Regions from separate parts of the Streptomyces sp. NBC_00287 genome, predicted to be linked through region 2. Evidence: riboswitches for the same ligand, from Rfam matches in the RefSeq annotation. Region 2 holds a riboswitch; the other holds the start of a gene.
What was found. Region 2 has a riboswitch for cobalamin ahead of OHT76_RS01810 (energy-coupling factor ABC transporter permease). Riboswitches for the same ligand answer to the same signal wherever they lie in the genome.
Positions count from the first base shown of each region.

Region 1 (3,471 bases), 1.9 Mb from region 2:
TCGGTGAAGTTGGACATGAGGGGGACGGCACAGACGGCGACGCGCAGGACGTCCTCGCCGACGGGGGAGGAGACCTGGGACTCGCGCACGGTCCCCCGCAGGGAGACGCGCAGCCCGTCCTCCTCGTCGATGCCGAGGCCGTGCTGGAAGGGCAGGACGCCGTAGGTGTGCCGCCCGGTGAGGCCATGGAGCATGTCGAGCCCGGGTTCGAGGAGGCTGACGTCCCCCCGGAACTTGTTCACGAGGAACCCGGCGACCAGCTTCTGGTCCTCTTCGGAGAGCAGGGCGACGGTCCCGAAGAAGGAGGCGAAGACGCCGCCCCGGTCGATGTCACCGACCACGACCACGGGCAGCCCGGCGTTGCGGGCGATCCCCATGTTGACGATGTCGGTCCGCCGCAGATTGATCTCGGCGGGGCTGCCCGCCCCCTCGCAGATCACCGCGTCATACGTGCCCCGCAACTCGGCGAGACAGTCGAGCACGGTCCCGAGCAACTGCTGCTGCCGCCCCCCGTGATACCCGCGCGCACTGAGCTCACCCACCGGCTTGCCCATCAGCACGACCTGACTGCTCTGGTCGCCACCGGGCTTGAGCAGCACGGGATTCATGAGCGCGCTCGGCTCTGTTCGGCACGCCTGTGCCTGCATGGCCTGGGCCCGCCCGATCTCGGCGCCTTCGCGCGTGACGAACGAATTGAGGGACATGTTCTGCGCCTTGAAGGGCGCGACCTTGACCCCTTGCCGGACCAGCCAGCGACAGATCCCGGCCGTGACCACACTCTTACCGGCGTCGGAGGTGGTACCGGCGACGAGGAGCCCTCCGCCGCTCATGACCGCTTCCCCTTCACGACGCGGCGCGCGACGACACTGACCCCCAGCGCAAGCAGGCTCACCCGCCGGGACAGCCGTACGGCCCGCTCGATGTCCCCGACCTCCACAGCACGCCCCTCCCCGTTCAACACCGGCCGATGCTCGATGCGCCCGCCGTACGCCAAGGTCCCCCCGAGCCGCACCCCCAGCGCCCCCGCGAACGACGCCTCCACCGGCCCCGCGTTGGGGCTCGGATGCTTCGAGGCATCGGCCCGCCAGGCCTGTACGGCCCCCCGGGCATTCCCTCCCGCCGCGGCGGCGAGTACGGCCGTCAGGCGCGCCCCCGGCCACCCGGCGACGTCGTCGAGGCGAGCGGAAGCCCAGCCGTAGCGCCGGTAACGGGCCGACTTGTGGCCGACCATGGCGTCAAGGGTGTTCACGGCCCGAAACCCGACAAGCCCAGGTACTCCGCCCAAGGCCCCCCACACCAAGGCCCCCACGACGGCATCGGAGGTGTTCTCGGCGACGGACTCGACAACGGCCCGCGCGATCCCGTCAGCGTCCAGCGCCTGAGGATCCCGCCCGCACAAATGCGGCAGCCGGGCCCGAGCGGCCTCGACGTCCCCCTGGTGGAGCGCCTGCCCGATGACCCGAGCCTCCCGGACGAGCGAAGTCCCGCCGACGACGGCCCAGGTGGCTACGCCGGTGAGCGCGACGGAGGCGGCAGGGGAGCGGCGTACGGCCCCCGCGGCGAGGGCACCCAGAGCCACGGCGCCACCGGCGCACACGGTCGTGTGCAGTGCGCCCCGGCCACGGTCGTCGCGCCACAACAGCCGTTCCACGGCACCCGCGGCCCGCCCGAACGCGGCGACCGGATGCCCGCGGCGCGGATCGCCGAGGAGCAGATCACCGAGGAGGCCGGCGGCGGCGCCGTACGCGAAGACGCGATCGGCCCGCATCGGCTCAGCCGATCGCGGAGTCAGACGCGGGTCTGGTACTGGATGTCGATCGGCAGGCAAGCATCGCGATATGTCCTCACTCAGGGTGTCCACGCCCTGGTTCGACGAGACCGGCGGTGAGAGTTCCTGGCTCCCGGGGCTACTTACCCCGGTGACAGTGGCGGGACCGCGCCGGACTCACACCGGCTTCCTCTCTTGCCGCCGTACATGGCTCCGGCAGTCCACCACGGGCCCGGAAGGGCCGTCAACTTGCCGTTGACCTGCGAGGGGAGAGTGTGCTGAGGCCCACATCGGGTCCGGCGGGGCGGGTTTGGCCAGGGGGTTCACCCACACGAGGTGACTACGCGGAAGCGCCTTGCGACTGCGGTGCGTGACGCCCTGGAATACGGGGACCGATCGAGTGGGGCGAGGGGGAGGGCCGGGTCTGTGGCGTACGTGGGTGAAATGGTGCTGGACGACGGGCAGGTCGTACTGCTGGAGGTGGCGGGCGACGGGCCGGCGGGGGTGCAGCGCGTGTCGCGCGGCGGCGCGGTCGCGGGGGCGGCCGAAACCCTCCAACAGGCGCTGGCCCGGGTGCGTCCGGCGCTGGGGGCGGTCCTGGAAGGCGCGCGGGACCTGCCCAGACCACCGGGTTCGGTCACGGTCGAGTTCGGCATCACGCTGAGCGCGGAGGCGGGGGTGGTGGTCGCGCGGGGCTCCACGGAGGCGCACTTCACGGTGACGATGAACTGGACGAACCCGTCGGAAGCGATGGTTCCGGGACAGCGCGATGCCGACGGCCGAGTCTGACGACGAACTCGCGCGCGGAATCGCCCGCTTCTGGAGTCATGACGGTCAGGTCACGGGAAGCGGCTTCCTGATCGCGGAGGGCACGCTGTGCACCTGCGCCCATGTAGTGGCGAACGCGCTGGGCGTGCCCGACACGGCGACGGACCCTCCTTCCTGTGCCGTGACCGTCGACTTCCCGCTGCTGACTCCGCCGTCCGACCGGTTGCCGGCGACGGTCACGCACTGGCGCCCGGTGTCCGGGGACGGCGGCGGAGACATCGCCCTGCTGAGGCTGGACCCGGTCCCCGGCACCACACCGGTCCGTTTCGCGGGCGGCACAGCGGTCTGGGACCACCCCTTCCGCGTCCTGGGCTTCCCCCTTCTGACCGACGACCACGGAGTCTGGGTGGACGGCCGGTTGCGGGCGCCGGTGGGCAAGGGGTGGACGTCGATGGAACCCCGCGGACGGACGATCGGCCGGGGCTTCAGCGGCGGCCCGGTGTGGGACACGGAACAGGGCGGCGTCGTCGGCATGACGGTGGCGGCGGACACGGGGACGGGCGCGAGCACGGCGTACCTCATCCCCGCAGCTCTCCTCCTGGGCCTGGAACCGGGCCTACGCCCGTCCCCCTTCCGAGGCCTGGAGGCCTTCCGCGAACAGGACGCGACGGTCTTCTTCGCCCGCCGGTCCGACAGCGAACGCATCGCGGAGGCGTTGCGGACGCACCCCTTCGTCCTGGTGGCGGGCGCGTCGGGGGTAGGCAAGTCGTCACTGGTACGAGCAGGAGTGCTACCGCTGCTGAGGAGTTCGGGCCACACGGTGACGGATTTCGCCGGCCAGCCGGAGACGGATCCGGTACGGACGCTGGGGGAGGCGCTGGGAGGCCAGTTCCCGTCTCTGCGGGACCTGGCGCGCACGTTGGGCGGGGACCGAC
Region 1 covers NZ_CP108053.1:2,217,695-2,221,165, reverse strand. The annotation lists gene OHT76_RS10135 (cobyric acid synthase) at 1-830, opposite strand, end outside; gene OHT76_RS10130 (cobalamin biosynthesis protein) at 827-1,768, opposite strand; cobalamin riboswitch at 1,870-2,009, opposite strand; gene OHT76_RS10125 (CU044_2847 family protein) at 2,195-2,557, shown strand; gene OHT76_RS10120 (nSTAND1 domain-containing NTPase) at 2,538-3,471, shown strand, end outside.
Region 1: another riboswitch for cobalamin. It lies ahead of OHT76_RS10130 (cobalamin biosynthesis protein); the one in region 2 lies ahead of OHT76_RS01810 (energy-coupling factor ABC transporter permease).

Region 2 (3,471 bases):
TCTGCTGATATCTCTAGGCGTATGGAGCGTCCCGAACTTCCCCTCCCCCAACTGCACGCCTTCGTCGTGCTCGCCGAGGAACTCCACTTCGGCCGTGCGGCCTCCCGACTGGGCATCGCGCAGCCGCCGTTGAGCCAGCAGATCCGTCGGTTGGAGGACAAGGTCGGCCATGCGCTGTTCCGTCGCGAACCCGGGCGGGTCACGCTCACCCCCGCCGGGCGCGAGCTGCTGCCCGCCGCTCGGCGAGCCCTCGGCGAACTCGCGGACGGACTCGCCGCCGCCCGCGCCGTCGGCAGCGGCAGCGCCGGCCGTCTGCGGATCGGCTTTGCCGCCTCCCTCGCCCTGACCGTCCTGCCCAGCCTGCTCCGCGACTTCCGTCAGCGGTTCCCCGGTGTGCACCTGGACATCCGTGAGATGACGACCGCCCCGCAACTCGCCGCGCTGCACGAGAGGGTCATCGACGTCGGCCTGCTGCGCGAGCCCCCCGACACCGAGCCGGAGCTCGACTTCAGGACGATACTCACCGAGCCCTTCGTCGCCGTGCTGCCGACCACCCATCCTCTGGCCGCCCACCGGACCGTACGGCTCTCACAGTTGGCGGACTCACCCTTCGTTCTGCTGCCCCGGGAGGCGGGGCCGCGGCTGTACGACCAGATCGTCGGCCTGTGCACCGCGGAAGGCTTCGCGCCGCAGATCGTTCAGCACGCCGTGGAGTGGCAGACCGTGTGCGCGCTCGTGGAGACCGGTCTGGGCGTCTCCCTGGCTCCGGCGAGCATCCGACGCATACGCCTCAAGGGTGTCGCGTTCCGCAGGATCGAACCCGGCACCGCGCGCACCCGGGTCGCCGTCGCCCGGCGCAAGAACGACCAAAACCCCCTGGTCACACAGCTGCTGCTGTACGCGCGGGCAGCCCACACCCACACCGCCGAACGCCCACCCCTTACAGGTGAATTGCCCGGATGAGGTGACTTTGCGGGTGGGAGGCACGGTAACCCCCGATCGACCCGATGTCGAAGGAGAGCACCCATGCGCGCACGCCTCATCCTCGCCCCCGCCGCTCTGACCGCAACGGTCCTCGCAGCCGCCGGGGACGCCGCCGCCCACGACGCTCCCGCCCTGAACGTCGCCCCCAACGCACCCGTGGTCGCACTGGTCAACACCGTCGAGATCAACGACCCCCTGGAGGACGTCCTCGAACACACCCTCAACTTCGGAGACGGCTACACCTGGGACTGACCCGCAAAGCGCCGCCGGTGCACGCCCCGGCGTATGAGCGGGCGTGCGCCGCCTTTGCGCCCCCGGGGAGCGCTTGTCAGCCGACCTGATCAGGCACTACTGTCACCACGCCTTGGTGAACGGGAAATCCGGTGTGATGCCGGTGCGGCCCTCGCCACTGTGAATCGGGAAGTCCGGCTCCGGCCCTCACGGGCAGCCACTGGGTCCTTGGACCCGGGAAGGCGGAGTACGGGCGGTGTCACCCGTCAGCCAGGAGACCGGCCAAGGCACGTCAACCATCCACGAGGTGCTGGAGAGGGTCTGCTGAGCCATGCACATAGCCGAGGGTTTTCTGCCTCCGGCGCACGCGGTCGCCTGGGGCGCCGCGTCCGCGCCATTCGTCATTCACGGAGTTCGGTCACTCACCCGTGAGGTCAGGGAGCACCCGGAGAGCACCCTGCTCCTCGGCGCCTCCGGGGCCTTCACCTTCGTACTGTCCGCTCTCAAACTGCCCTCGGTGACCGGGAGTTGCTCCCATCCCACCGGCACAGGGCTGGGCGCCATCCTGTTCCGGCCGCCGATCATGGCGGTCCTGGGCACCATCACCCTGCTCTTCCAGGCCCTGCTGCTCGCGCACGGCGGCCTGACCACGCTCGGCGCCAATGTCTTCTCCATGGCGATCGTCGGGCCCTGGGCCGGATACGCCGTCTACAAGCTGCTGCGGCGCTACGACGTGCCGCTGATGGCCGCCGTGTTCTGCGGCGCGTTCGTCGCGGACCTGTCCACCTACTGCGTCACCAGCGTCCAGCTGGCGCTCGCGTTCCCCGACCCGAGCAGCGGATTCCTCGGGGCGCTCGGCAAGTTCGGCTCCATTTTCGCCGTCACCCAGATCCCGCTCGCGGTGAGCGAGGGGCTTCTCACGGTGCTGGTGATGCGTCTGCTGGTGCAGTCCAGCAAGGGAGAGCTGACCCGGCTCGGTGTGCTGCTCACCACCAAGGCCGGCGCCCGCAAGACCGGTACCGAGGCGGTGGCCCGATGAGCCGTAACACGAAGATCAACCTTCTGCTTCTGCTGGCCGTGGCGTTTCTTGCGGTCATGCCGCTCGTCCTCGGTCTCGGTGACCACAAGGAGGAGCCGTTCACGGGCGCCGACGGCGAGGCGGAGACGGCGATCACCGAGATCGAACCGGACTACGAGCCCTGGTTCTCGCCCCTGTACGAGCCGCCCTCCGGTGAGATCGAGTCGGCGCTGTTCTCCCTCCAGGCGGCCCTCGGCGCGGGCGTGCTCGCCTACTACTTCGGGCTGCGGCGCGGCCGCAAGCAGGGTGAACAGCGGGCCCGGGAACGGGATTCCGTGAGCGTGGGTGGCGCCGGGGAGTCCGACGGCGAAGGGGTCTGAGCCCTCGTGCTGCCGATCGACGCGGCGGCGCACAGCAGTCGCTGGCGCCGCCGCCATCCCGTGGACAAGGCCGTGCTCGGGCTCGGGCTGACCGTGCTCGCGATCTCCCTGCCGCCCTGGCCGGGCGCCGCGCTGGTCCTGCTGACGGCGCTCGCCGTGCTGCTGGGTCCGGCGGGCGTGCCGGGCCGCAAGCTGTGGCGGGCTTATCGGGTGCCGCTGGGCTTCTGTGTGACCGGTGCGGCCACCTTGCTGGTCCAGGTGGGCGGGCCCGAGGGCTTCCTCTCCCTCGCCGACGACGGTGCCCTGCGCGCCGGGGAGTTGCTGCTGCGCACCTCGGCGGCCTCCCTCGGCGTGCTCCTGTTCGCGTTCACCACCCCGATGTCGGATCTGCTGCCCCGACTCGTGAAGGCCGGGGTGCCGGCGGCCGTGGTCGACGTGGCGCTGGTGACGTACCGGATGAGCTTCCTGCTGCTGGACTCCATGCGCCGGATCCGCGACGCCCAGGCCGCACGGCTCGGACACACCACGCGGGCGGCGACCTGGCGATCCCTGGGCGGGCTCGGGGCCACCGCGTTCGTGCGGGCCTTCGACCGGGCCACCCGTCTGCAGGCCGGGCTCGCCGGGCGGGGCTACGACGGCACACTGCGCGTCCTGGTACCGGAAGCCCGGATCTCCGCCCGCTTCACGGCCGCGAGCTGCGGGCTCCTCGTGGCGCTGGCCGCCCTCACCCTCGTACTGGAAGGTCCCCTGTCATGAGCGAGTTGGTCGCCCTCAGGGGCGCGTCCTACGCCTACGAAGAAGGACCGACCGTGCTCGACGGTCTGGACTTCGAGGTGTGCGAGGGGCGCGCGCTGGCCC
Region 2 covers NZ_CP108053.1:340,040-343,510, forward strand. The annotation lists gene OHT76_RS01800 (LysR family transcriptional regulator) at 22-963, shown strand; gene OHT76_RS01805 (hypothetical protein) at 1,027-1,236, shown strand; cobalamin riboswitch at 1,333-1,516, shown strand; gene OHT76_RS01810 (energy-coupling factor ABC transporter permease) at 1,547-2,254, shown strand; gene OHT76_RS01815 (energy-coupling factor ABC transporter substrate-binding protein) at 2,251-2,613, shown strand; gene cbiQ (cobalt ECF transporter T component CbiQ) at 2,620-3,369, shown strand; gene OHT76_RS01825 (energy-coupling factor ABC transporter ATP-binding protein) at 3,366-3,471, shown strand, end outside.